Regions from separate parts of the Cupriavidus sp. 09_S30 genome, predicted to be linked through region 1. Evidence: predicted binding sites of a transcription regulator. Region 1 holds the regulator's gene; each other region holds the start of a gene.
The links. The regulator LexA, encoded in region 1, represses DNA repair genes until DNA is damaged. The targets are predictions, from matches to a motif close to ACTGTATNNNNATACAGT.
Positions count from the first base shown of each region.

Region 2: a site for LexA is predicted at 2,979-2,996, ahead of dinB (DNA polymerase IV). Genes of this name have one in related genera too.
Region 3: a site for LexA is predicted at 5,583-5,600, ahead of recA (recombinase RecA). Genes of this name have one in related genera too.

Region 1 covers NZ_JBXOWI010000001.1:1,151,093-1,160,474, forward strand. The annotation lists gene AC1Z3O_RS05365 (enoyl-CoA hydratase/isomerase family protein) at 1-100, shown strand, start outside; gene AC1Z3O_RS05370 (NADPH-dependent FMN reductase) at 227-787, shown strand; gene AC1Z3O_RS05375 (hypothetical protein) at 890-1,054, opposite strand; gene dusA (tRNA dihydrouridine(20/20a) synthase DusA) at 2,189-3,202, shown strand; gene AC1Z3O_RS05385 (hypothetical protein) at 3,714-3,896, opposite strand; gene AC1Z3O_RS05390 (hypothetical protein) at 4,005-4,262, shown strand; tRNA gene AC1Z3O_RS05395 (tRNA-His) at 4,411-4,486, shown strand; gene AC1Z3O_RS05400 (hypothetical protein) at 4,475-5,035, opposite strand; gene AC1Z3O_RS05405 (hypothetical protein) at 5,429-5,752, shown strand; gene AC1Z3O_RS05410 (hypothetical protein) at 5,806-5,940, opposite strand; gene AC1Z3O_RS05415 (hypothetical protein) at 6,025-6,195, opposite strand; gene lexA (transcriptional repressor LexA) at 6,315-6,971, opposite strand; gene AC1Z3O_RS05425 (asparaginase) at 7,177-8,175, shown strand; gene rpsF (30S ribosomal protein S6) at 8,278-8,652, shown strand; gene priB (primosomal replication protein N) at 8,741-9,040, shown strand; gene rpsR (30S ribosomal protein S18) at 9,044-9,322, shown strand; gene rplI (50S ribosomal protein L9) at 9,356-9,382, shown strand, end outside.
Region 2 covers NZ_JBXOWI010000002.1:2,063,104-2,072,485, forward strand. The annotation lists gene AC1Z3O_RS29460 (MalY/PatB family protein) at 1-1,009, shown strand, start outside; gene AC1Z3O_RS29465 (helix-turn-helix domain-containing protein) at 1,278-2,123, opposite strand; gene AC1Z3O_RS29470 (carboxymuconolactone decarboxylase family protein) at 2,161-2,718, opposite strand; gene dinB (DNA polymerase IV) at 3,071-4,246, shown strand; gene AC1Z3O_RS29480 (LysR family transcriptional regulator) at 4,336-5,298, opposite strand; gene AC1Z3O_RS29485 (DMT family transporter) at 5,423-6,355, shown strand; gene AC1Z3O_RS29490 (DUF1840 domain-containing protein) at 6,523-6,810, opposite strand; gene AC1Z3O_RS29495 (MarR family winged helix-turn-helix transcriptional regulator) at 7,116-7,544, opposite strand; gene AC1Z3O_RS29500 (hypothetical protein) at 7,901-8,317, shown strand; gene AC1Z3O_RS29505 (ProQ/FinO family protein) at 8,412-9,161, opposite strand; gene AC1Z3O_RS29510 (GntR family transcriptional regulator) at 9,326-9,382, opposite strand, start outside.
Region 3 covers NZ_JBXOWI010000001.1:3,232,758-3,242,139, forward strand. The annotation lists gene AC1Z3O_RS15135 (TerC family protein) at 1-158, opposite strand, end outside; gene sucD (succinate--CoA ligase subunit alpha) at 457-1,338, opposite strand; gene sucC (ADP-forming succinate--CoA ligase subunit beta) at 1,434-2,600, opposite strand; gene AC1Z3O_RS15150 (DUF2889 domain-containing protein) at 2,673-3,344, opposite strand; gene recX (recombination regulator RecX) at 3,648-4,127, opposite strand; gene recA (recombinase RecA) at 4,279-5,334, opposite strand; gene AC1Z3O_RS15165 (response regulator) at 5,685-6,374, shown strand; gene AC1Z3O_RS15170 (sensor histidine kinase N-terminal domain-containing protein) at 6,421-8,007, shown strand; gene AC1Z3O_RS15175 (DUF4212 domain-containing protein) at 8,010-8,306, shown strand; gene AC1Z3O_RS15180 (MFS transporter) at 8,600-9,382, shown strand, end outside.

The DNA.
Region 1 (9,382 bases):
GGCGCGTCTCGACGAGGTGCGCCGCGAGCGGGTGCTGTCCTTCTTCGACAGCCCCTGGGGCCCAGGCGAGCATCCGCTCGCAGGGCTGCGCGCAGCCTGAGCGGCAGGGGCGGGGCGCAGGCAGATGGGGTAGAGTGCCGCTTGGCGCGGAGGTCTGCGCGCCGGCCCCGGCCGATGCCGCAGGGCGGGCTGGCCGGATACGGATTACTTCGTCAAAGGAACCCCAATGAGCAATCCCCGTGATGTCGCCGTGCTGGTGGGCAGCCTGCGCAAGGACTCCCTGAACCGGAAGCTGGCGCACGCGCTGGCCGCGCTGGCGCCGGCCAGCCTGAAGCTGGAGATCATCGAGATCGGCCAGCTGCCGCTGTACAACCAGGACGCCGACGCCGACCCTCCCGCAGCCTGGACGGCTTTCCGCGACCGCATCCGCCGCGCCGATGGCGTGCTCTTCGTCACGCCGGAATACAACCGCTCGGTGCCCGGCGTCCTGAAGAACGCCATCGATGTCGGTTCACGGCCCTATGGCCAGAGCGCCTGGGACGGCAAGCCGGGCGGCGTGGTCAGTGCCTCGCCGGGCGCGATCGGCGGATTCGGTGCCAACCATCATCTGCGCCAGTCGCTGGTCTTCCTGAACGTGCCGGTGCTGCAGCAGCCGGAAGCCTACCTGGGCGGGGCAGACAAGCTCTTCGACGAGCAGGGCGGCATCGCCAATGAATCCACCCGTGGGTTCCTGCAGAAATACATGACGACGTACGCCACCTGGCTCGAGCGCAACGCGCCGCGTTGAGGCCCGCATGATGCGGAGGGCAGGGAACAGCCAGTTCGAAGCGCGCCGGCGCGGGCTTGAGGCCTGTCCTGCCTTGCCGGCGGATCGTGCCCGCCGGCTGGCTTACTCTTCCGGATGCCAGCCGGCATCCGGCGAGGAGCACCTGTCCTGGCTCAAGGGCGCGTCATCCCGCATGGCTGGATCGTGCTTGATCAGCCAGCGTGCCGCGACGACTAGGATCATCAGGCAAATAAAGACATACCCACCCAGCGTTAGCGCAGCGTCCATATAGATTGACCCCCAATCCTCATTTATGTTCGAGCCGGCTCTTTGGCACGGTGTGTCGTGAGTATGCACGCAACCTGGATAGCGCCGGCATCACACTGGAGTGGGGTGAGAGCGGGCGAACTTGCATGGTGCAAGGAGTGCGTGCGTATCGCGTCCCGGTGTCCGAAGACACGCCCCGCCGCTTTTTTTCCCCCCGGAGAAAGAAAGCGCGGCGGCGACGGGATTTCGCAGTGCGCAAGCGGCGCATGGTCAGCGTGACGCAGCGGGGTCGCTCTGCCCGGATGATGCCGGCGCCATTTCGAAACCAATGAAAAAGCCCCTGCGTGACAGGCCAGGGGCTCAAAGACGGGCGCTTCGCGAACGACCCGGATCCAGTATCTGCCACAACCGGCAAGGCCACAGCACAATCGCGATGGGCGTCGTGGCAGCGCAACACGTCTAAGCAGTTTGCAGTGCCCGGTCCAAACGTAGGCACGCCTGGTGCGGGCCCGTCTTCCCTTCATCCTTGTACGTCGGATGTCTTTCCTGCGGCCGGTGCATCCGGCATCGTCGCCCCCCTCCCGGCCTTTTGGCCTGTATTTTCTGTGCGCTGTTCCACGTCCTTGTATGACGGTCAACACATTGCGCCTTAGTCTAGGCGGTGGTAGATGAATTCTGAATAGTCCATTCAGACTAGGAATCGGGGCACTGTATTTCGCCGCGCCATTGGTGTTTTGCGCATTCGGTATATTCGGCGAGCCCGGGTGCGTTTCTGGTTGGCGGCGATCTGATCACCTCGAGCCGGAGAAAGGCCGAGCGGGTATCCCGAGGGAAGGGCCATCAATGGATATTGAGCGACTTTGATTGGATTGCGCCGGACGCTTCTCCCGTGGTGATCGCCCGAAATAAAATACCAGTATCGGTCGCTTCCCTTGCGCACTTTGCCGCCGGGCTTCCAGCGAGCGATGGCTATGTCGCCTATACTCACGGCCTTGCATCCGCGTTGCAGCGGGCCGTCACCGATCCTCGGGCAGCACGGCCTCTCGGTGCAACAAGGCAGCCGCGCGCCGGCACACGGGCCGGCACCGGCCCGGACGAGAGCGAAGCAAGCAGAATCGCGACGCCCGCGAAACCCAGTATTGAAGCTGTTTTCCAATGAAATTCACACCCCGCCGCGTCGCGGTCGCACCGATGATGGATTGGACCGATCGCCATTGCCGCATGTTTCACCGGCAATTGAGCCGCCACACCTGGCTGTACACAGAGATGGTGACCACGGGTGCGCTGCTGCACGGCGATGTGGCGCGCCATCTCGACTTCGATGCCGTGGAGCAGCCGGTGGCACTGCAGTTGGGCGGCAGCGAGCCGGCGGACCTGGCGCAGGCCGCACGCTTGGGCGAGCAGTGGGGCTATGCGGAGATCAACCTGAACTGCGGCTGCCCTTCCGAGCGGGTGCAGCGCGGGGCCTTCGGTGCCTGCCTGATGGCGGAACCCGAACTCGTGGCCGATTGCGTCAAGGCGATGCGCGACGCAGTCTCGGTGCCGGTGACCGTGAAGCATCGGATCGGCATCGACACCATCGAGCACTATGATTTCGTGCGTGACTTCGTCGGGACGGTTGCGCAGGCCGGCTGCGATACGTTTATCGTGCATGCTCGCAATGCCATCCTGAAGGGACTCAGCCCCAAGGAAAATCGCGAGATCCCGCCGTTGCGCTACGAGGTGGCCTACCAGTTGAAGCAGGAGTTCCCGCAGCTGGAGATCCTGATCAACGGCGGCATCATGCGGTACGAGGAAATGGCCGAGCATCTTGCGCATGTCGATGGCGTGATGATCGGTCGCGAGGCCTATCACCAGCCTTACCTGCTTGCCGAGGTCGATGCGCGTTTCTATGGTTCGGACGCCCGCTCGGTGTCGCGCCTGGACGTGGAACTCGCGATGCAGGAGTACATCGGCCGCTACGTTGAACAGGGCGGCTATATGGGCTCAGTGACACGCCATATGCTGGGGCTGCATCGGGGCATTCACGGTGGACGCGGCTGGCGCCGCGTCTTGTCGGATGCGCGCCGCATGGCGGCGGCGCGCACGCGCCGCGAGGTGGCTGCGCTCTTCGAGGAAGCGCGCAGCCACCTGCGTGCCGAACCCGTGCTGCTCGTGGAGCCAGCCTGAAGCGCGGGTCGGGGGATTAGAGGAAAGGCTCTAACTCCGAACTCGCTTTTCGTGCCGATCTGAAGGGACGTTGACCTTACGACACATTGGTCGGTCACCTGCCAGGCGGGCCGCACCGGCAAAGGGATTCCCCTAAATGCCAAGCGGGGGCGGACTCCATACACTGAGCTTGCCCTCGAATACAGGGCTTTCTTCAACTGATTATTCAGCCCGCTTCGTGCGGGCTGTTTTTTTTGTGCGTATTGCAGTGGCCGTCTGGCCCGGTCTTCCGTTTACCCCGATGGTGCATTCGGCCGATTGCAGCTACATTACAAAGGCCTTCGGGCAATGAGATCGCTTAAGGGAGTCCGCAGACTGCGGGCTCTTTTTTTATGCCGTTTGCGGCATGTCCGGTAGCAATCGCAGTAGCGTTAGTCTGCCTATCGCCTCAATAGTTCCGCGCGGCTCCCGATATCGCTGCTGCGGCTATGATGCTCACAGTTGCGGCGACAATGGAGGCCGCTGGAGCCAGTCAGCGTGTGTGGCTGACCCCGATGTCGACGGTGCCGTAGGTCGTGATGCTGGAGCTGGATGGATTCCCGGCGCCGGTGGCGCAGCCGGCAAGGCCGGCGATCAGCAGGGCGGCGGCGAAGCGTGTCAGGGCAAGCATAGGACTGGGACGATATCGATCGATGCAGGAATAGGGATCAGTCATGCGCATGCCATGATTGGTTCCCGTTCGCAGCAGCGATCGACAGTGGACAGAGCGCGGCCGATGGCAGGCGCGCCGTACCCCGGGGGAGCGATCTAGGAGGGCAGTGCAGTGGAAGAACCGTTTGGCGTGGAATTCGAAGGCTTCCGCGTCGTGTGGGTGGCGGAGTGTCTGCAGGATGGGAAGTGGACGGCGCGCTATTGCTGGCGCGTCGGCACGGACAGCGAAGCCTGCAAGGCCTTGCAGGCCGACGTGCTGAATGGCAGGTCGCGCCGGTTGCTGGGCTTGTTCGACAGCGAGGCCGACACCGTGGCAGCCATCAAGGAGGCCGTCCTGCTGGAGTCGAAGTGGGATCTGAGCCGGCGTTGAGCTGCTTTGCGCGGCTCCGTGCGCAGCCCGTTTGAGCGCTCGTCGTGGCAGGTGAAATTTTTTGTGGTGAGTACTAGCCATGACGGAAACTTCTCCGTATAATCTTGGTTTTCGCTGATCGCGCAGTAAAACAGATCGGCGGTCGACGGTGGCTGTAGCTCAGTTGGTAGAGTCCAGGATTGTGATTCCTGTCGTCGTGGGTTCGAGTCCCATCAGCCACCCCACAGAATTGCCTTGTAGAGCAGCCACTTGAGAAAGTGGCTGTTTTGCTTTCTGGGCATCCATGCGGTGCCCGAGCCCCACCATACTCCCACGGTGGGAATACTCTCCTCAGAGACCTTCCGCTTAACGACCTTGCCCTGGTCGTAGACACGCGCCGTCACGACCAGATTCGCATGTAGATCCGGCGGGCTTCCTTGCTTGGATTTGTGCGTCGTCGCATGGTCGGCGCGCACCTCTCTTCTCTCTTCTGCGAAACGATTGCTTACACCCGGCGTACAAGCCAGTGCGTATGCTGGAAACAGGCCATTGGCGAGACGGAGAGATCTATGAAGTTCATTCTTGTGATGCTTGCTGCCTCCGCCGCGTTCTTGAGCGGTTGCGTCGTAGCCCCCTATGGGGACGAGCATCATGGCGATCATGCTTACTACGATAGGGACCGCGGGGATCACGGGGATCATGGGGATCGCGACCGGGGTGATCACCGAGACTATGGCGGGGATCATGATCGCGGTGATCGGCATGATCAGTACTGAGTTGACGTAGCCGATCACACAGTCCTTCGCGCCGGTTCTTAAAGCTTGCGGCCAGTAGCTCAACGCCTTCCGCTTCAGATGAGAAGGTCGGGTGGGATGCCGGCCAGCCGAGCACCACAAGATCATGCCTGCATGCGCCTGCCAGTCATGTGTGGGCGTGATTGCAGCGCATTCGAATCCCCCGCCAGGGGTCGTCGACCATCCATTCTGTCCCCCTCGTCGCCCAGATCGATTCTGGCGCCGGGGTATATGTTGTCCAGTGCGAAGCGCCAGCCCACGTTGGGCTCGTTGTGGCGAGTCGCGCGAAAGCCGCAGCCCACGCGTGGCGTCCCTCGGATGAGGCCCATTCCCCCGGCCGGCGGGGCCGACCTCGCCGCCGTGCTAGCATTCCCGGAAAACAAGGAGATGCCAATGGCGAAGATCACGATCACGAAGAAGCAATACCTGCGCAAGCTCAACCGACGACTCGCGAAGGAGGCCGGCGTGCCGGCCGGCGCGGCGTTCGTCTTCTACCCGCTTGGCGCGAAAGCCAAGGCCGCCACCGGCGTAGCCGCGCCGGCGGGCACGGAGCCCGCCGTGTGCGCGATCATGGAAGCTGTGCAGGCCCGCTTAGCCGCCAAGCATGCCGTCGAGGGCGCGATCGAGGGGAACGGCCATGCTGCGCCGCTCGACCATCCGGAGTCTTGGGGCGCTGCGCATGGGCGGCTGGCCGGTGAACATGAGGCTGGCGGCTGAGATTTGCCGTCCTGGCGGTGGCCCGGCGCGCCAGTGCCGAGGGAAGAGGCGCGTCAGGTCACGTGCAGCCGCTGCTTGATCTGGTATTGCGGCAGGTCCCGCTTGACGCTTACCCAGGTCACGCAGTTCCTGCCCTCGCGCTTGGCGGCACAGGGCAGGGTATCCGTGGGGCTCAGCAGGTCTTTCAACGGCTCGCCCGGTCGCAGCGCTGCGACGCAGAAACTGGCCGTCACGCGGCGCGCGCCGGCATGTTTGTCGCCAGTGGCCTGCGTTCAAGCGGGCAGTTTGCCCGGTTCTGATAATTCCAGCATGCGACAGATCGCGGCCATGCTGCCGACCATGGTCCGGCGCTGCGCGCCTTGATAGATGCGCACGCCTTTGCACTGACGAAAGGGGACTGGCTTGACGGGGCGGCGGGTGGAGACCTGATTGGCTTGCGGCATGCTTGCACCTATCGATTGACAATAGTCGAGGGATGGCGCCGGCTTGGCGGGCGCCGTCGGAACGGTGAGGCAAGTGCCGCCGTGCTGCAGACCTGGCGGCGGCGAAAGGAAGCGGTTGGCTAGAAGCCGGCCGGGCGGATCAGCCCCACGGCAATGCCTTCCAGCGAGAACTCTTCCTGTCCAGGCTTGACGACGATGCTCGGGTAATCCGGGTTCTCGGCGATCAGTTCGATGGTGTCGCCCCGTCGCTTGAAGCGCTTGACCGTGACATCCTCGCCCAGTCGCGCCACCACGATCTTGCCGTTGCTGGCCTCGCTGGCGCGCTTGACTGCGAGCAGGTCGCCGTCGAGGATGCCGGCGTCGCGCATGCTGAGACCGCGCACGCGCAGCAGGTAGTCGGGCTGCTCCTCGAAGACCGAGGCGTCGACCTGGTATTGGCGGTCGATGTGTTCGGCAGCAAGGATGGGGCTGCCGGCGGCCACCCGGCCGACCAGCGGCAATGTCAGTTGCATCACGCCGGCCATCGGCAGCGAGAACTGGTCAGGCGGTTCGGAGTCGCTGCGCGAAACCTTGAGCCGGATGCCGCGCGAGGCTCCGGGGGTCAACTCGATCACGCCCTTGCGCGCCAGCGCCCGCAGGTGCTCCTCGGCGGCGTTCGGCGAGGAGAAGCCGAACTCGGCCGCAATTTCGGCACGCGTGGGCGGAAAGCCCGTGTGCCGGATGGTATTGCGGATCAGGTCGAAGATCTGTTGTTGCCGCGGGGTCAGGGTCGCCATGGGATCGTCGGTCGCTGTGTCAGGGGTACTGTATGTTTAAACAGTATGCTGTGATTTTATACAGTATGTGACGAAGTGCAAGTGGTATTTGCGCAGCATGCCCGGATGCGCGGCTCGCCCCGGGCTGCCGCCTTGGACAACTGGCCGGCGCGCGGCGGGCGGTTACAATCGGCATCTTGATCGACCAGTCAGCCCGGGCTCATCCATGTCCAAGCTCCCTCGCATCATCGTGCTCGCCACCGGCGGCACCATCGCCGGCTCTTCCGCGAGCGCGGCGAGCAGCGCGCACTACCAGGCCGCCACGGTGCCGGTGTCGGCGCTGGTGGATGCGGTGCCGGCGCTGCGGTTGGTGGCGCGCGTGGAGGCCGAGCAGGTGGCGCAGATCGACAGCAAGGACATGAGCTTCGGGCTGTGGGCCGCGCTGCAGGCGCGCGTAGCCTTCTGGGCGGCCCAGCCGGATGTGGCGGGCATCGTCATCACGCACGGCACCGACACGCTGGAAGAGACGGCCATGCTGTTGCACTTGTCTTGTGCCGTGGCGATCCCTGTGGTGCTGACGGCGGCAATGCGGCCGTCTACCTCGCTGTCCGCAGATGGTCCCCTTAATCTGCTCGATGCTGTCAGGGTGGCTGCGCATCCGGGTTCGGTGGGGAGGGGCGTGCTGGTCGTGCTGAACCAGCAGATCCATGCGGCGCGCGATGCGGTCAAGACGCACACTTCCGCTGTCGATGCCTTCGCGTCGCCGGCGGGTGGGCCACTGGGCTTCGTGCAGGATGAGCTGGTGTGCTTCACGCGCGCGCCGCTGCGCCTGGTGTCGCAGCCGTGGGTGCTGCCGGCGCGCTGGCCAAGCGTCGAGGTGGTGTCAAGTTACGCTGAGCCCTCGCGGGCGGTGGTGGACGCGCTGGTGACGGCCGGCATCGATGGCTTGGTGGTGGCGGCATCCGGTAACGGCTCCATCCACGAGGCACTGGCGGAGGCACTGGCCGACGCGGTGCGCGCCGGGGTGGCCGTGGTGCGCAGTTCGCGCACCGGGGCGGGGCATGTGTCGATACCGGCGCACCCGAACCCGGCTGCCGGCCTGTTCGTTTCGGCTGGCGACCTGAATCCCTACAAGGCACGCGTGCTGCTGCTGCTCGCGCTCGGCGCCGAGCCGGGGCTTGCCGCCGAGCCGGCGCGCCTGCAGCAGCTGTTCGCGCAGTCGTGACCGTGCTTGCGGCAATTGTTGCTGGCCGGCTATAATGGCAGGCTATCCAACCTTGCCGCACCGGACGTGACGCCCGGGTGGCTCATCCCAAAAGGAGCGTCAATGCGTCATTACGAAATCGTCTTTATCGTCCATCCGGACCAGAGCGAACAAGTGCCGGCCATGATCGAGCGTTACAAGACGCTGGTCACGTCGCAGAACGGCCAGGTTCACCGCGTGGAAGACTGGGGCCGCCGTCAACTGGCCTACATGATCCAGAAGCTGGCCAAGGCTCACTACGTTTGCCTGAACATCGAATGCGGCAAGGAAACCCTGGCCGAGCTCGAGCACGCGTTCAAGTTCAACGATGCCGTGCTGCGTCACCTGATCGTCCAGACCAAGAAGGCCGAGACCGCTCCCTCGCCGATGATGAAGGAAGTGCAGCGCGAAGAAGCCCGCAAGGCCGCGCAACAAAGCAGCGAGACCCCGGCCGCCTGATAGGCGGTGCGGTGCAAGTGTGCTGTCCGGCTGGATCGGCGTGGCTGATCGTGGCAGGACAGGGTGGTGACCAGCAAGGAGGCGCGCGTTGAATCAGTTGCGGCTATCCGCGACCCTAGTCGAACGCGAAGCCCTGCGCTATACGCCGGCCGGCGTGCCTGTCGTGAACTGCATGCTGCAGCACGCGGGCGAGACGGTCGAGGCGCAGACGCCCCGGCAGGTCGAGTTCGCCATCGCGGCGATGGGCATCGGCCAGATCGGCCAGCGCCTGGAGCGCATGCCGCTCGGCACGCTGCTCGACTGCGAAGGCTTTCTGGCCCGCAGGCACCGCAACAGCAAGGCTCTCGTCTTTCACATCACTGGATGTAAAGCATTCGAAAAGGATTGAATCATGGCATTCATCAAACGTGACAACAAGAACAAGAAGCGCTTCCAGCAGCAGAACCCGCTGTTCAAGCGCAAGCGCTTCTGCCGCTTCACCGTGGCTGGCGTGGAACAGATCGACTACAAGGATCTGGACACCCTGAAGGACTTCATCGGCGACAACGGCAAGATCACGCCGGCTCGTCTGACCGGTACCAAGGCGCACTATCAGCGTCAGCTCGATACGGCCATCAAGCGTGCGCGTTTCCTCGCGCTGATGCCGTACACCGACCTGCACAAGAGCTGATCGTTCAGGCCCTAGGTAAAGGAGAAATATACGATGCAAGTCATTCTGCTTGAAAAAGTC
Region 2 (9,382 bases), on a different contig from region 1:
CTATCAGGCTTTCCATTCCTGGTGTGTCGAGCGATACGGCTGGCGTTTCGCCCGGGAGGAGATGCTGGTCGCGCTGGGCGTCATACCGGCGCTCTTCGGGCTCGTCGAATATGTCTGCCAGCCCGGCGACAAAGTGCTTAGCCTGACGCCGGCCTATGGATACTTCAAGCATGCGACGGTTCAGCGCGATCGGGAATTCGTGACGTCGCGCCTGCTCGCCTCCGAGGATAGCGGCTACACGATCGACTTCGACGACTTCGAGGCGAAAGTCCGCGATCCGGCCGTGAAGCTCTTTTTCCTTTGCCATCCGCACAACCCGACCGGCAGGACCTGGACGGATGACGAACTGCGCCGAATGGGTGAGCTCTGCATTGCCAACGGCGTCAAGATCGTTTCCGACGAGATCCATTGCGATCTGCTCAGAACCGGAAGCCGGCACACGCCGTTGGCCAAGTTGTTCCCGGGCAGCCGGGACATTATCACCTGCATGGCCGTCAGCAAGACTTTCAACCTGGCGGGGATGATGATCGCGACTGTGATCGTCCCGGATCCGGCATTGCGCTCGGAATGGAAACGGCGGCACTACCCCTTCGTGAACCCGCTCAGCCTCTCGGCTGCCATTGGCGCGTATCGGAACGGCGCGCCGTGGCTGGACGAGTTGCGCTCGTATCTCGACGGCAACTTCGCGTGGACCCAACGGTTTCTGAAAGAGCACTTGCCCAAGGCCAAGTTCCGCATTCCGGATGCGACCTATCTCGCATGGGTCGACCTGCGGGCCTATTTCGACGAGTCGGTCAACCTCACCCGATTCTTCCTTGAAAAGGCCGACGTCATCCTCGAGGGCGGCGAGATGTTCGTCGAGAACGGCAATTGCCGAGTCCGACTCAATCTGGCATGCCCACGAGCGCAGGTACAGCGGTCGCTGGAAAGGATACGCGATGCGATCGTTGGCTTCCACGAAGGCCGGACCATCGATAGTAATGGTCACCCCCTCAACCAACTTTCGTAACAGAGGGAAACTCATGAACCTATCAATGGCCGCACTCAGATGCATAGCCGACGTTTGAACGATTAGGCGACTGACACCTAATGGTCGGGAAGCGACCTCGGTCCGCCATTACCCGGTCGCCTTTTACCGACCTTTTTCTGTCACTCGATCCTGGCCCAATTGAATGGCGGTTTCCGAACGGCGATGCGACGCCAGAAGGACTGCGGAGCTGCGGGCCGGTCCGACTGACTGAGTCCGACCGGGGTGCAAGTGGGCATCGGCCAGGGGTTCAGTGATGTCTTGAATGCACGGCGAGCAACTGCCGGTGGCGTGCTTCGGTTTCGTCATCGGCGGGGAACATGCATTCCAGCCGTAGTTCCTGTGCCACAACGCTCTGCGGTGCGCCTACGATCGTGACCATCGAGAAATATCGAAGCACGACTCCCTCGCAGACGAATCCCATCGGAATGACAGGCATCGTGGGCGCGGCGGACTGTCCATGACTCTTCTTCCAGTCGCGGGGCACGTCTGGATAGGCAAGCAGTTCTTCGAGCAGGTGCCTGGTGCCGGCGTCGACCATGTGACCAACCGATTCTCGATACACGCGTTGCAGCAAGCTTCGCGAGACCGTGTCCCAATCGGCCACGAATGGACGCATCCCCTGCGGATCGAAGATCAGATGCAGCATGTTGCGCGGACCTTCGCGCGAGGCCATGTCGATGAAACAGTCGAAGAAGCGCGGCGCCGCGTCGTTGGTCATCAGAACGTTCCAGTGGCGATCCATGACGATTGCCGGAAACGGCTCATGCTGACGAATGAGCCGTTCGAGCGCGTGGATGACACTATGCATCTCCTGCGCGTTCCACGGCGCCTCTGAATACACGGGCGCGTAGCCGGCGGCGAGCAGCAGGGCATTGCGCTCGCGCAGCGGCACGTCAAGGGTCTGTGCGAGTGTCAGCAGGGTTTCCCGGCCCGGCACGCTGCGCCCGCTTTCGATGAAGCTGATCTGACGCTGCGAGACGCCGGCCTCGAGCGACAGATCGAGCTGACTCACGCCACGCGCGTCGCGCCAATAGCGCAGCAAGTCACCGAGTTCGCTCGGCGGCGCTTTTGGATCGGGACTGGTGGCGTTCATCGGATTCCCCTAGTCTGGGTGGATGAATGGAGAGGACTCAGGGAGCGGGCGCATGCCAGGCAAAATCCTCGAACTGCACTTCGAGCGGCGGCTGGGTTACGCTGCTGGTGTAGTTCGTGATCGTCGATGCGGCAACCACCGCAATGACCTCGAGGATCTGCTCAGCGCTGAACCCCGCTTCCAGGAAGCGTATCTGTTCCGATTCGGCCAGGCGGCCGCGCTTTTCGATCAGCGTGCGCGCCAATGCTGATAGCGCGGCCAGTCCGGCGTCATCGGGCAAGACGCCCTGCCGCATCGCGTCAACATCGGCGGCATGCACGCCCGCCTTCAACGCAAGCGCCGTGTGAAACGCGACCGGCCATTCGCTGGCGTTCGTGACGGCGTTGGTCAGCAGCACCGTCTGAATCTGCGGCTCGGTCAGACTGCTCGCATGCACGCGCTCGAACAGGCCGATGAAACCGTTGATCTGCACCGGCGATCCGGCCATCTTGGCCGCGATGTTCGGGATCAGCCCGAATGCCTGTTGCAGTTTCTGGAGTACGGGCTTGGATTGCGCAGGAGCGGTTTCGATCGTGTACACGGGATAGCTGGACATGGTATCTCCTTGGCGGTGCGCGCTACCGGAATGGAAGCGCGATAGCCGAAGAGTAGAAACGGGCGTTCCTTGTGCCAATTACATCGGATGTAATCAACGCTGCGAAGCATGGCCCATGGAGTCGTCGTGCAAGACGACCGAAAATCCAGCCGTGTGCAGTCCAGCCAATTCTGGTTCCTCGCACCCGCAGGACGCATCGTCCTACATCGTCCTACATCGTCCTACATCGTCCTATCGTCCGGCTCGGAGAATTCCCATATACTGTATATTCATACAGTCAGGCGTGCCGGCCGCGAGCGGCGGTACGCCGCCATGAACCGATCTCCGCCGCCGCCTCGCCAGCCCTGCTGCCATGCCACCCGCCACCCGCCGCATCGCCCACCTGGACATGGACGCTTTCTATGCGTCGGTGGAACTGCTGCGCTACCCGGAACTGCGCGGCCAGCCGGTGGTAATTGGCGGCGGGCGCAATGCCATACCGCAGGTGCTGGAAGACGGCACCCGACGCTTTGCCCGGCTGCGCGACTACGTGGGCCGCGGCGTCGTCACCACCTCCACCTACGAGGCGCGCGCCTTCGGTGTGTTCTCCGCCATGGGCATGATGAAGGCGGCCCAGCTCGCCCCCGACGCCATCCTGCTGCCGACCGATTTCGAGTCCTACCGCCACTACTCGCGGCTGTTCAAGGCCGCGGTGGCGCGCTTCACCACCCAGATCGAGGACCGCGGCATCGATGAGATCTACATCGACCTGACGGAGGTGCCCGGCGAGGCGGCCGACATCGCCGCGCGCATCAAGCAGGCGGTGCGCGAGGCCACCAGCCTGAGCTGCTCGATCTGCGTCGCCCCCAACAAGCTGCTGGCCAAGATCGGCTCGGAACTGGACAAGCCGGACGGGCTCACGCTGCTGGGCATGGAAGACGTGCCGCTGCGCATCTGGCCGCTGCCGGTGCGCAAGGTCAACGGCATCGGGCCCAAGGCCACGGAGAAGCTGGCGACGCTGGGCATCGTCACGGTGGGCGACCTGGCGCGCGCCGACCTCGGCCTGCTGCAAGAGCATTTCGGCCGCAGCTACACGGCCTGGCTGGCGCAGACGGCGCAGGGCCATGACGAGCGGCCGGTGGTGGTCAGCTCCGAGCCCAAGTCGATCAGCCGCGAGACCACCTTCGAGCGCGACCTGCATCCGCGCCATGACCGGCCCCTGCTGACCGAGGAATTCACCGGGCTGTGCCTGCGCGTGGCGGACGATCTGCGGCGCAAGGGATACGTCGGCCGCACCATCGGCATCAAGCTGCGCTACGACGATTTCCGCACCGTGACGCGAGACCTGACGCTGCCCGAGCCATCGGCGGATGGCGCCACCATCCGGCGCGCCGCCACCGAATGCCTGCGCCGCGTGCCGCTGGACCGCCGGCTGCGGCTGCTGGGTGTGCGCGTCAGCGCGCTGCTGCCGGCCGAAGAGGCGAGCGAGGCCACGCTGCCGGTGCAGGGCGAACTGCCCTTCGGGCCGCCCGATACCGCTTCCTCCTAGCCCGACCCGCCGCCGCACGAGGCATTCCGCTCGGTCCGCTACGAATCGCGTGACCGTTGGCGCGCGCCGCCGCTGCGGAGCGACCTGGTTCAGTCCGCGCCCCGCAGTCGTGCGTCCAGGTAATCGATCAGCGCCCTGACCTTGGGCGGCAGGAAGCGGTTGGGCGGATACAGCAGCCAGATCGCGCCGACGTAGGCGCGCGCCTCCAGCGCCCAGTCAGCCAGCACGCGTACCACGTCGCCGCGCCGCAATGCCTGCGCAGCGGCGAAATCCGGCAGGCTGGCAATGCCCAGGCCCTGTTGCGCCGCCTCCAGCCGCGCGCCCGCGTGGTTGGCGATGTAGCGCCCGCGCACCGCTACCGTCTCGGACTGCGCATCGGCGCCGCGTCCACCCTGCCGCGCTCCGCCGGCGGCCACGCTCCGGCGGAAGCGCCAGCGGTTGTCGTCGGCAGTCTCGCCCAGGAACAGGCAGTCGTGGCCCGCGAGCTCGCGCGGATGCCGGGGCGTGCCGCGCGCCTCCAGGTAAGCCTGTGACGCGCACAGCACCCACTCCACCTGGCCCACCCTGCGGCCGGCGAGGCCGGGCGGCGGGTGGTCGGTCAGGCGGATCACCAGATCGAGGTCATAGTCCAGCGGATCCACCTCGGCGTCGGTAAAGACGAGGTGCACGTCCACCTCCGGATACGCGGCCAGGAAGTCCGGCACCAGCGGATGGATCACCGTCTTGGCGAAGGCCGTGGGCGCGCTCAGGCTGACCCGGCCCGCCGGCCGCGCCGCCAGCGCGCCGGCGGCGTCCACCGCACCGGTGGCGGCACTGAGCAGGTCGCGGCAATGGCGGTAGACCTGCTCGCCCGACGCCGTCACGCGCACCTTGCGCGTGGAACGCTCCAGCAGCCTGGTGGCCAGGGCTTCTTCCAGCCGCTTGATCTGCCGGCTGACCGTCGAGGGGGTGCTGCCGAGCTGGCGCGCGGCCAGCGAGAAGTTGCCCGCATCGACCACGCGGGCGAACACGGCCATGTCCGGCAACAGGGTGAACAACTCAGTTGGATTCATGGCGGGACGCGGGTGGCGGTCTATTTATGCAATGGTGGCACAGATCATGTGCACATGGACGCGATTATCGCCGCCAGCGCAATGCACGACAATGCTCTCCCGCCCCCTCACTTTCCAGTCCGCCATGCCCAGCCGACCGCACGCCACCCTCTTGCCCGACCTGATGCTGCTCGCCGTTGCCGTGGTCTGGGGCAGCAGCTATGGCGTGGTCAAGCAAGCCCTCATCGTCTACCCGGTGCTCGGCCTGCTGGCGCTGCGCTTCGGCATCACCTTCACGCTGCTGTTGCCGGCGCTGCGCCACCTGCGCCATTGCGACATCCGCACGCTGGCCGCCATGGTGGCCACAGGCGGGCTGCTGCTCGCCATCTTCCTGTGCGAAACCTTCGGCGTGCAGCTGACGCAGGCTTCCCACGCCGCCTTCCTGATCAGCCTGTGCGTGGTACTGACTCCGTTCGCGGAGTGGGCGCTGCTGCGCCGGCGACCGTCACCCATGGAGTGGACCGCGGTCGTGCTGTCGCTGGCAGGTGCGTGGCTGCTGACCGGCGGCGTGCTGCGCTTCCAGGCCGGCGACGCGCTGATCCTGGCGGCAGCGGCCCTGCGTGCGCTGATCGTCTGCGTGACCAAGCGTCTGATGCTGGCGCGCGCCTCCCGCCCCGCGCTGCCCGCACTGACGCTGACCGCCGTGCAGGCCGGCGTGGTCGCGCTGGGCAGCGCCGCCGCGGCGCTGCTGTTCGCGCCCGGCCAGTGGCAGGCCCTGCCCTCACCCGCCGGGCATGCGGGCTTCTGGACCAGCGTGTTGTACCTGGTCCTCGCCTGCACGCTGTTCGCCTTCTTCGCGCAGAACTATGCCATCCGCCGCAGCAGCGCCACGCGTGTGGCACTGCTGATGGGCAGCGAGCCGGCCTTCGGCGCCCTGTTCGCCTGCCTCTGGCTGGGCGAACGCATCACCGCCGCGGGATGGGCCGGCGGCGCGCTGATCGTGCTCGCCTCTCTGCTGGCGACGGTTCGCTGGCGGCCCGCTGAGAGCGGTAGCCTGACGCAGGCCTCGCAGGCGTGAAGGGCGCAAGCGGGCTGGCGCCCCGGCAGGGCGACGCTGCCTGCCGAGACGCCCACGGCCTTGAGGTGCCTATGCGAAATCCCCTTCCGAAGCGGCCGGCGGATTGCGGGGAAGACAACAACGCGCTGGCGCGTGCAGGCGCCAGGCGACCCGCTCGAGGTTGATGGTCAGAAGCCCCACATCACGTCGGCATGCTGGCGACGGGCTTCGCGCAGCAGGTCGAGAAACGGGTAGACGCGCCTTCGCTGCATCGCGTGGACGGGATCGCCGCTGACACCGTTCGCAACGGCCGGCGCGACTGCGGCTTCTAGCCGGCCGATCGCCGCAGGCAGTTCCTCGGAGGTAATGACGCCGCGCTCGCCGATGCGCTTGCCGATGATGCCCAGCAGATATTGGGCAAGGTCCCTCAGCATCGTGAGATCCTGCGCCGCGGACGAATGAAATCTAACAAGCATGGTGGTCTCCCAAAGAAAAGGACATCGGCAGCTATGGCAGCATCCTGTCCACGGCTTGCCTGCCCCACGTGAACCCTGCCTGCTCGGCCTCGGTCCGCGTGGCGAAGCGGTGGCCCGTATCGGGGTGCCAGAGCAAGGGCGAATCACCTCCCTTCCTCAGGTCGACTTGCACGGCCCACACCGGCGGCCGCAAGTCCCCGACACAATCGCAGCGGACCCTGACAATGAATCCGCGGTACTGCACCCAGTGCTCATTCAATCCGTCTCGCATCTGCTGCTCCTTCTGCTCCCTCTGCCCCTGCCATTCACTCCCGCTCCGCCCAGGCGGCACGGAAGGCACTGCTGAATACGTCCAGTTCCCGCCGGTGCTGGGCCGCCAGCCGCATCAGGCAATGCTCGCCCGCCGCCAGCAGGTGCACCTGAACCTGCCGGTGATCCACCTCGCCTGGACAGCGCCGCACCAGCCCCACGGCCTCGCAGCGCGACACCAGGGCCGCCACGCCATTCGGCGCAGCCTGCAGCCGCTCGGCGAGTTCTCCGATCGTGGCCCATTCGCGGCCTCGGAACCCCTTGATATGCAGCAGCAACTGGTACTGCAGCGGCGTGATGCCCTCCGCGCGCGCGGCGGCTTCGGAGAACCGCAGGAAACAGCGCAGCCGATAGCGAAACGCGGACAAGGCCTCCAGCTCCCCCTTGCTCACCGCTTCCTGTGCGCTGCGCGCTCTGCGCTCCATGTCAGCCTCCGATGGACAGCGTGGCCATTGCGCTATCCCGATGCCTCGCAATGATGAGGCCGTCAACTCGAATTTATATCACGTTGTGATATATTCAAGCCGTACACCGGACACCATCCACATCGTGGCCAGGCCTTCACTGGATTCATGATGGTCGCCACGACTTAAGCGAGGCTTAAGGACACCGGCCTACGCTAAACATGAAGCCAGGCACATCGCCTGACGCGGTTGGCGACGTATTCGATGTGTGCGATGTATTGCCGGGGAATGCGATGGGAAGGTCGGAACGCTGGCTGCCGCGGGCAGCGGCAACACAAGATCCCGCCAAGGTGGTGCGAAACAGGGTGCGAAAGGGCGTGAGCGGGGGAACGTTCGATCTGCGACGCTGGAAGTTCGAGCACTGGTTCGCGCGCGCATTTCACGGTGAAACCGCACGTTCCATGCCCTGCCGCAGCGATGGCGACTATCTCGATCCACGCGCGCGCCTGGCCTGGCGCGCCTGGTGCGAGGCCGTCGACACGGTGACCGAGATTCCGCCGGACTGGGAACTGCGCGTGGCCGCCGACAGTCCGCTCGCCTACCGGTTCAAGTGGCGGTACGGCATCGAGACCGCCGGGGAACTCGCGCACCGTCTGGCGCATGAACCGCGCCTGTTCGAGATGGCCATGCGCGACGGCTATGTTCGTGTGCGGCGCGAAACGGGCGGCGACGAACACCCGCGCGCACCGGACAGCGGGGCGGGGGAGAAGAGCCCCTTCGATGGCGGACGCTAGCCGCCGGCACCGGCTCGAGACCGGGGTCCGGCAGCCGCGCTTCCGCGCGCGCGAAAGCGCGATGGCGCCCTGCCCCGATCAAGGGGCCAGGGCGTCAGGCGGACTGTGTCGGGGCGGTCTGGGTCGGGGCGGACGACGGTTCGCCGGCCGCGGCGGGCGCGACCTCGACCGGTTGCGTCGTGGCGAGCGTGGCCTCAGCGAGCGTGGCCTCGGCGGGCTTGGCCTCGGCAGGCGTGGCCTCGGCTTGCTTGACCGAACCGTCGCGCGGGCCGCGCCCTCGGCGTTCGCCCTTGTCCGCGCCTTGTCGGCGGGGACCGCGTGATGCCAGCCACTTGGCGCGTTCAGCCTGCGCCGCGGTCACCTCGCCGTCCGGGTTGCCTTGCAGGTCGACCCGCGGGGCGCCCGTCACCATGCAACTCCAGTAGCGGCTGCCCTTGCACCAGGTGGCGAGCGCTTCCTTGAGCTGCGCCTCGGTCAGGCCCAGCTTCTCCTGCTGCGCCACGAGGTCGTGCATGATGCCCAGCTTGAGCGGCAGCTTGGGCTCGGGCTTCTTCGGAAAGGCGCGCGGAAACTGCTTCTGCAGGCGTCGGATCGACTCGATCACCGGATCGACCGGCTCGGCCTTGGCCGCCTGCCTGGCATGCGAGGCCTTGGCATTGGCGTTCGCATTGGGGTTGGCATTGGTCTTGGCGCCACCCCTGCCCTGGCCCTTGCCCGTCGGCTTCGCGCCCGTCGGCTTCGCGCCTGCCGGCTTCGCCTTTGCCGGCGGCTTGTCAGCAGCCGCCTTCTCCTTGGCCTGCGCCGCCAGTTGCGCCTTCAGTGCGGCAAGTTGTTCAAAGCCCATCGTTGCGTCTATTGCGTCTGATCTGGAAATAAGCCCCCATTCTAGCAGGCTGCCCGGCGGCGGCTCGCTCGCCGGCAACGAGCAGGCCGCGCCAGCGCTGGCCTGGGTCCCCGTTCCACGGCCGCCTGGCCAGGAAAATGGTCAGTTAATTGCAGATCAGGGCGTTAGCGCCGCTCGGCAGCGCCGCTGCGCTCGCGCTCGGCGGCCAGGTAAGCGTCGCG
Region 3 (9,382 bases), 2.1 Mb from region 1:
GCGGCGCTGCCCCAGAAGATGGCCTTCTTCTGCTGTACGGGGGGCAGGTTGCGCGAGGCCAGCGCGATCACGACCGCGTTGTCGCCCGAAAGCACGATATTGGTCAGGATGATCGATCCCAGCGCGATCCAGAACGCGGTGGAGGACAGCAGTTCCACGGTGAAGCTCCTCGGTTTTTAAGTCTTGATGTTGATGACGGATGACAGCTCGCGCGCCGGCTCAGCGCGCCACTGCGGTATTTCGGATGTCTGAAATCTCAGACATGGAGATGTACCGTACGAACCTTTCGATTTGGTTTCAATCAGGATACCAGCAGACTCGGGAGATACCCTAGGCCCGCGTCCGCCAAAATGACAATGCCCCCGCACGGAGGCGGGGGCAAGGCGATACCGGCCGGGGCCGGCGGCCGCTACCTGTGCCGCGAAACGCGGCGGGCAGCGGTGGGAGGCGCGGAAATTACAGCGCAGCCTTCAGCAGGCGGCCCATTTCGGAGGGGTTGCGCGTGACCTTGATGCCGCACGCTTCCATGATCTCCAGCTTGGCCTGGGCGGTGTCGGCACCGCCCGAGATCAGCGCGCCGGCGTGGCCCATGCGCTTGCCCGGAGGCGCGGTCACGCCAGCGATGAAGCCAACCACCGGCTTCTTCATGTTTTCCTTGATCCAGTAGGCGGCGTTGGCCTCGTCCGGACCGCCGATCTCGCCGATCATGACGACGGCGTCGGTATCGGGATCGTCATTGAACATCTTCATGACGTCGATGTGCTTCAGGCCGTTGATGGGGTCACCACCAATGCCCACGGCCGACGACTGGCCCAGGCCCAGCGCGGTCAGCTGGCCCACGGCTTCGTAGGTCAGCGTGCCCGAGCGCGACACCACGCCGATGCGGCCCTTGCGGTGGATGTGGCCAGGCATGATGCCGATCTTGATTTCATCGGGGGTGATCAGGCCGGGGCAGTTCGGGCCGAGCAGCAGGGTCTTCTTGTTGCCCTTACGCATCTTGTCCTTGAGCTCCATCATGTCGCGCACGGGGATGCCTTCGGTGATGCAGACCACCAGGTCCAGGTCGGCGTCAACGGCTTCCCAGATCGCGGCGGCGGCGCCTGCGGGCGGCACGTAGATCACCGAGACGGTCGCGCCGGTGGCGCCCTTGGCGTCCTTGACGCTAGCGTAGATGGGGATGCCCTCGAAGTCCTCGCCGGCCTTCTTCGGGTTCACGCCGGCGACGAAGCAGTTCTTGCCGTTGGCGTAGTCACGGCAGCCACGGGTGTGGAACTGGCCGGTCTTGCCGGTGATCCCCTGGGTGATCACCTTGGTGTCTTTGTTGATCAGAATCGACATACTGTAATCCTTTGCTTGGCTGCAGGCGGCGCGCGGGCTCAAGCCCGGGCGCGCCGCTCGCGTTCGCGAATGGTTGGCGTTTCTGCGCGGGCTAATTACTTGCCGGCAGCAGCGGCCACCACCTTCTGGGCAGCCTCTTCCATGGTGTCGGCCGCGATGATGGGCAGGCCGGAGTCGGCCAGCATCTTCTTGCCGATCTCTTCGTTGGTGCCCTTCATGCGGACCACCAGCGGCACCGACAGCGACACAGCCTTCGAAGCAGCGATCACGCCTTCGGCGATCACGTCGCAGCGCATGATGCCGCCGAAGATGTTCACCAGGATGGCCTTCAGGCCGGGGTTCTTCAGCATCAGCTTGAAGGCTTCGGTCACCTTCTCGGTGGTGGCACCGCCGCCCACGTCGAGGAAGTTGGCCGGCTCGCCGCCGAACAGCTTGATGGTGTCCATGGTGGCCATGGCCAGGCCGGCGCCGTTCACCAGGCAGCCGATGTTGCCGTCCAGCGAGATGTAGGCCAGGTCGAACTTCGAAGCCTCGATCTCGTTGGCGTCTTCTTCATCCAGGTCGCGGTAGGCGACGATTTCCGGATGACGGAACAGGGCGTTGGAGTCGAAGTTGAACTTGGCGTCCAGCGCGATGACCTTGCCGTCGCCGGTCAGGATCAGCGGGTTGATTTCGGCCAGCGAAGCGTCGGTTTCCCAGAACGCCTTGTACAGGCCTTGCAGCGCCTGGCGCGCTTGCGGCAGGCTGGCGTCGGGCACGCCGATCTTGCGGGCGATGTCATCGGCATCGGCGTCCTGCAGGCCGGCTGCCGGGTCGACGATCAGGGTGTGGATCTTTTCCGGGGTGTGGGCAGCGACTTCTTCGATGTCCATGCCGCCTTCGCTGGAGGCCATCAGGGCCACCTTTTGCGACACGCGGTCCACCACCAGCGAAACGTACAGTTCCTTCTTGATGTCGGCGCCTTCTTCGATCAGCAGGCGGTTGACCTTCTTGCCTTCCGGACCGGTCTGGTGCGTGACCAGGGTCATGCCCAGGATGTTGCTGGCGTAGGTCTTGACCTCGTCCATGCTCTTGGCGACCTTCACGCCGCCGCCCTTGCCACGGCCACCCGCATGAATCTGTGCCTTCACGACCCACACCGGGCCGCCCAGGGTTTCAGCCGCCTTCAGGGCCTCGTCGATGGAGAAGGCCGGAATGCCGCGCGGAACCGGCACATTGTATTTGCGCAGGATTTCCTTGCCTTGGTACTCATGGATATTCATGCGTGTTTCCTTTCGGGTAGGCGTAAAAGGGATAAGTCTGTTGAGACGGGATCCGTGCTGGCGCCGGCCTGTTCAGCCGGCGGTCACAGTGGACCTGCCGGGCAAGGGCCGCGTTTCGCCGGACTGGCCGGCTTCGGGCCGCTGCACCGCGGGAGTCTGCGCCCCCTGGGTCCCGGGCTTGGGTTTCGGCTGGTGACCATACCAGCGCGGGTAAAACTGGCGCACCACCTCGCCTTCGAAGTGCAGGGCATGGCAGCCGTGCAACTGGTAGGGCGGGTCGGTCTGGGTATCTTCCGCGCCGTCGCGGATGCTGATGACATCGCCGGCGAAGGCCTGGATGGCGGTAGTCGGCAGCACCGAGGCCAGCTCGGTCAGGTGGGTGCATCCGGCCACGCCGCCGAGGCGCTCGCGCACGGCCTTGCGGAAGCCCTTCATCAGGTTCAGGCCCACCAGCTTGCGGTAGGCGGGACCGATGGTGTCGCAGTGGCCGGGATAAGGCACCCAGTCGGAGCAGGCGTCGGCGTCGAGCACATTCATGCGCAGGTCGATCGTCACGCGCAGCCACAGGTCATGCAGCGGCTGGCCCTCGGGGCGCACGCGCCCGCCGGCCAGCTCGATCTCGCGCGGCTTGGTGTCGGTCAGGCGGGCCTCGATGTCCCATAGCCCATCTTCCCTGAGATAGGCCTCGGCCGTAATGGCACGGCGATGCCGCAGGGCGCGGTTGACGGGCTGGGAAAGAGGCATGAGACCAGATTGAAGCGAGGACAAATAGGACGGCTCGGCCGGAAAACCGAAGGAGTTTAACATGCCGGGCCGCATTGTCCGGGAACTGCCCACGGCCGGCGCTGTCGGCGGCACATCGTCGGCCCCGGCCGCTTGCCGCGCGGATGCCTGCAACACCCGCACGGCGAAACGTGGCGCGGGCCTGCACGGTCCGAGCCGCCCGGGAATACACCTGATGGCGTCATAGGTATTTCCCAACAGACATGTATGGAAACGCACCCCGAGGGCCAGCACCGCGCCGGCGCCACGGCCGGCCTGCCCGGGCTAGCTGTCGCCTTCCGGCCATTCGTCGGGCAAGGCGTCGCCCTGCCCCATCACCTTGCCGATCACGCTGCGGGAAAAACCGCGCGCCATCATGAAACGGATCTGCTTGGCCTTGGCCTCCGGCGTATCCGGCGCCACGCCGAAGCGCTTCTGCCAGACCGCACGGGCACGCGCCAGCTCGGTGTCGGCCAGGCGCTCCTTCAAGTCTTGCAACTGCTCGCCGCCAAGCTGATGGGTCTTGGCCTCCTGCATCACCCGCGCCGCGCCGTAGCGTGCCGCGCGCCGATGCATCAGGCTGTCGACGAAGCGGGTATTGGACAGCCAGTTTTCCCGTTCGAGAGAGTCGAGCAACTGCTCCACCTCCTCGGCCGACTCGGCGTGCGGCGCCAGCTTGCGTGCCAGTTCGGCGCGGCTGTGCTCGCGGCGCGACAGGTAGCCGATGGCGCGGGCCTTGAGGGAAAGCGGAGGACGGGGTGGCATGGCGGTGGGGCGGGATGCCCGAGGCCGGGCTGACGGGGAGCCGGCGCGGACCGGTCGATGGAAGGAAGTGATAGGAGGGAGCGCCGGCAAGGCCGGCGCCCGGAGGCGGAAAAAGGGGCGCGTTGCCGGCGGGGACCGCCGGCAGCGGGAATCAGCCCTCGACCGCCTCGGCCGCGGCGCTGTTCAGCGGCGCCACGCCCAGTGCCACGCGCACCTTGTTCTCGATCTCGTTGGCGATATCGGGGTTCTCGCGCAGGAACTCGCGCGCGTTGTCCTTGCCCTGGCCGATCTTCTCGCCGTTGTAGCTGTACCAGGCGCCCGATTTCTCGACGATCTTGGCGTCCACGCCCAGGTCGATGATCTCGCCCTGGCGCGAGATGCCCTGGCCGTAGAGGATGTCGAAGAAGGCCTCGCGGAACGGCGGCGACACCTTGTTCTTGACCACCTTGACCTTGGTCTCGTTGCCGATCACGTCATCGCCCTTCTTGATCGAGCCGATGCGGCGGATGTCCAGGCGCACCGAGGCGTAGAACTTCAGCGCGTTGCCGCCGGTGGTGGTTTCGGGCGAGCCGAACATCACACCGATCTTCATGCGGATCTGGTTGATGAAGATCACCAGGCAGTTGGTGCGCTTGATGGTGCCGGTCAGCTTGCGCAGCGCCTGGCTCATCAGGCGGGCCTGCAGGCCGGGCAGCGCATCGCCCATCTCGCCCTCGATTTCCGCCTTGGGCACCAGTGCCGCCACCGAGTCGATCACGATCAGGTCGACGGAACCCGAGCGCACCAGCGCGTCGGCAATTTCCAGCGCCTGCTCGCCGGTGTCCGGCTGCGAGATCAGCAGATCGCCGACGTCCACGCCCAGCTTGCCGGCGTAGTTGACGTCCAGCGCGTGCTCGGCGTCGATAAAGGCGCAGGTGCCGCCCAGCTTCTGCATCTCGGCGACCACCTGCAGCGTCAGCGTGGTCTTGCCGGACGATTCCGGACCGTAGATCTCCACCACGCGGCCGCGCGGCAGGCCGCCCACGCCGAGCGCGACGTCCAGGCCGAGCGAGCCGGTGGACACGACCTGGATGTCCTGTTCGACCTCGCCGTCGCCCAGGCGCATGATCGAGCCCTTGCCGAATTGCTTCTCGATCTGGGAAAGCGCCGCGGCAAGTGCCTTTTGCTTCTCCGCGTTCACGCCTGCGCCCGCCTTCTTGTCGTCCATGGTCGTCCTTCCGTCAATGGTGTATAAATAGCCCGCATATGGCGCGGCGCCTGGTTTTCCGTGGATGCCGCGCCGGCACCGCCGGTGCGCCCACGCCTCAACGCTTCCGTCCTGGCGTTCCCGTTTCCGCTTTACCACGGCGTACCGAATCGCCGCGTACCGAATCGTCGCACCCGGGGGGGGGCGCGGACCCGGCAGGATCGGCTGGGCATGCAGGCCCGCTGCCGGTTCTCACCGGATGTGCGGGTACTGTATAAAAAAACAGTATGCTTGGCAAGTACCGCCTGCACCGCAGATGCACAGAGAGGCATCGACGGCGCGCGGGGCGGGCCAGGGAGGAGACACACCCTATGCGTATTCTCATCGCCGAAGATGACGACGTGCTGGCAGACGGCCTGACACGTTCGCTGCGGCAGTCCGGCTACGCCGTCGACCACGTCGCCAGCGGGCTGGAGGCCGATTCCGCGCTGTCCACGCAGAATTTCGACCTGCTCATCCTGGACCTGGGCCTGCCGCGCATGTCCGGTCTGGAGGTCCTCAAGCGGCTGCGCGCGCGCGGCGCGATGCTGCCCGTGCTGATCCTGACCGCCGCCGACAGCGTCGACGAGCGCGTCAAGGGCCTGGACCTGGGCGCCGACGACTACATGGCCAAGCCCTTCGCGCTGACCGAGCTGGAGGCCCGCGTGCGCGCCCTGGTGCGGCGCGGCGCCGGCGGCGGCGGCACGCTGATCCGGCACGGTCCGCTCACCTTCGACCAGGTCGGGAGAGTCGCCTTCCTGAACGAACAGATGCTGGAGCTGTCGGCGCGCGAGCTGGGCCTGCTGGAAATCCTGCTGGCCCGTACCGGCCGCCTGGTGTCCAAGGAGCAGCTGGTGGACCATCTGTGCGAATGGGGCGAAGAGGTCAGCAACAACGCCATCGAGGTCTATGTCCACCGGCTGCGCAAGAAGATCGAGGTGGGCGGCATCCGCATCGCCACGGTGCGCGGCCTGGGCTACTGCCTGGACAAGTACCAGCCCGCGCTGACGGCGCAGGCCTGAGCGCGGCACAGGCCCGGCCCGGAACAAAGGAAGGCATCCGCACCCCATGAGTCTGCTCGGAATATCTTGGCGTCGCCCCTTGGCGAAGCGGCGGCAAGCGGATGCGGCGGCGAATACAGCGACGGAAGCGGCGACGGATACGGCAGCCGACGACGCCTCCGACGCGGCGCTGGCCGATGCCCTGCCCCACCTCGAAGACGACGCGAACCAGGCGGCGCCGCGCTCGCTGTTCGGCGAGATCCTCGACTGGATGCTGGCGCCGCTGCTGCTGCTGTGGCCGATGAGCATCGCCGTGACCTACCTGGTCGCCAAGTCCATCGCCAACGGCCCCTACGACCGCTCGCTGGAAGCGAGCACCATCGTGCTGTCCCAGCAGGTGCGCGAAGTGAACGGCAGAGTCACGCTGCAACTGCCGCTGTCCGCGCGCGAGATCCTGCGCGCCGACGAGTCCGACAACATCTACTACCAGGTGGTGGGCACGCGCGGCGAATACGTGGCCGGCGACCGCGACCTGCCGCTGCCGGGCGAGGAGGACCAGGGCCACGCTGGCCTGGTCTCGCTGCGCGACGACCGCGTCAAGGGCAACGACGTGCGCGTGGCCTACACCTATGTCGAGCTGCGCAATGTGGCGGGCGACCAGCCGGTGCTGGTGCAGGTGGCCGAGACGCTGGACAAGCGCGCGCGGCTGGCCAACGAGATCATCAAGGGCGTGATCCTGCCGCAGTTCGTGATCCTGCCGCTGGCGGTGGTGCTGGTATGGTTCGGCCTGACGCGCGGGCTGGCGCCGCTGACCGCGATCCAGCAGCGCATCCGCGCCCGCAATCCCGGCGATACCAGCCCCATCGAAGAAGGCACGGCGCCACAGGAGATCACGCCGCTGGTGGCCTCCTTCAATGAACTGCTGGCGCGGCTGGACCAGTCGGTGCAGACGCAGAAGCGCTTCATCGCCGATGCCGCCCACCAGATGAAGACGCCGCTGGCGGGCCTGCGCATGCAGGCCGAGCTGGCGCAGCGCGAGCAGTCGCCGGAAGAACTGCGGCGCTCGCTGGCGCAGATCGCCGGCAGCTCGGAGCGCACCGCGCACCTGGTTACACAGCTGCTGTCGCTGGCGCGCATGGAGAACCTGGCCAGCGGCGCCGGCATGGCGCCGCTGAACCTGGCCGCGCTCGCGCGCGAGGTGGTCAAGGACTGGCTGCCGCGCGCCTGGGAACGGCGCATCGACCTGGGCCTGGACGCCGGCGATCACCCGGTCATGGTGCAGGGCAACCGGCTTATGCTGACGGAGATGCTGAACAACCTGATCGACAACGCCATCCGCTACACGCCGCCGGAAGGCCACGCCACGGTGAGAGTCAGCGCCGATCCCTTCGAGCCCTTCGCCTATCTCGACGTGGAAGACACCGGTCCGGGCATCCCCGTAGCGGAACGCGAGCGGGTGATGGAGCGCTTCTACCGTGTGCTCGGCACCAATACCGAGGGCAGCGGCCTGGGCCTGCCCATCGTGCGCGAGATCGTGCAGCAGCACGGCGGCGAGATCCACATCCTCGACAACGTCTACCAGCAGGAGCCGCGCCGCGCCGGCGCGCGCCTGCATGTCACGCTGCGGCGGCCCGCCGCCGGCACGGACCACTGAGCATGGCCAGCCCCCACGACACACCCGCCGAGCAGCGCGCCTGGCACTGCAACCTGCGCTGGATCGCCGCGCTGCTGGCGATCTGGTTCCTCGTCACCTTCGTGGTGAGCTGGTTCGCGCGCGAACTGCGCTTCGACTTCTTCGGCTGGCCCTTCTCCTTCTGGGTCAGCGCCCAGGGCGCACTGGTGGTCTACGTGCTGATGGCGGCCGTCTACGCCTGGCGCATGAATCGGGCCGACGATGAAGCCGCCGCGGTGCCGACCGCCGTGGACAGCACCGCGCGCGACGATGCTGCGTAGCGGCATGTGACGCGCGGCGCCAGCCGCCTTTTTCCCGCCGATTCCCGTTTGTGCCGTTTGTGGCTTGCGCAACGCAGCAAGAACGCATGCGTGGCAACGCACGCTTCGAACTAGCGCGAACTAGCGTATACCCCGACCTTTCCAGCGCGATTCTTCCGGGAATCTGTCAGAACGCAGTAAGTTTCGCCTCCCACAATCCTTGCAACTTCTGCCGGCCCGGCGCTTCCTGATGCGCTCGCGCGCATCCGCGCCACAACCGGACGAAGACCCCAACGACAATCGGAGGAGACATCATGGCTAATGCGCAGCAGGTTGCGATGCCGCGAGGCAGTGCACAGAACGCACCCATGACCAGCGAGGAAAAGAAGGTCATCCTGGCCTCATCGCTCGGTACGGTGTTCGAGTGGTACGACTTTTATCTGTACGGTTCACTGGCGGCGATCATCGCCAAGCAGTTCTTCGCCGGCCTGGACCCGACCTCCGCCTTCATCTTCGCCCTGCTCGCATTCGCCGCCGGCTTCATCGTGCGCCCCTTCGGCGCGCTGGTGTTCGGCCGCCTCGGCGACATGATCGGCCGCAAGTACACCTTCCTGGTGACCATCCTGATCATGGGCTTGTCCACCTTCATCGTCGGCCTGCTGCCCGGCTATGCGACGATCGGCTGGGCCGCGCCGGTGATCCTGATCGCCCTGCGCATGCTGCAGGGCCTGGCACTGGGCGGCGAGTACGGCGGCGCCGCCACCTATGTGGCCGAGCACGCCCCGCACGGCAAGCGCGGCTCCTACACCTCGTGGATCCAGACCACCGCCACGCTGGGCCTGTTCCTGTCGCTGCTGGTGATCCTGCTGGTGCGCGAAGTGACGGGCGCCGCCTTCGAGGACTGGGGCTGGCGCATTCCCTTCCTGGTCTCCATCCTGCTGCTGGGCACGTCGGTCTACATCCGCCTGTCGATGAGCGAATCGCCCGCCTTCCAGAAGATGAAGGCCGAGGGCAAGACCTCCAAGGCCCCGCTGACCGAGGCCTTCGGCCAGTGGCGTAACCTGAAGATCGTGATCCTGGCCCTGATCGGCCTGACC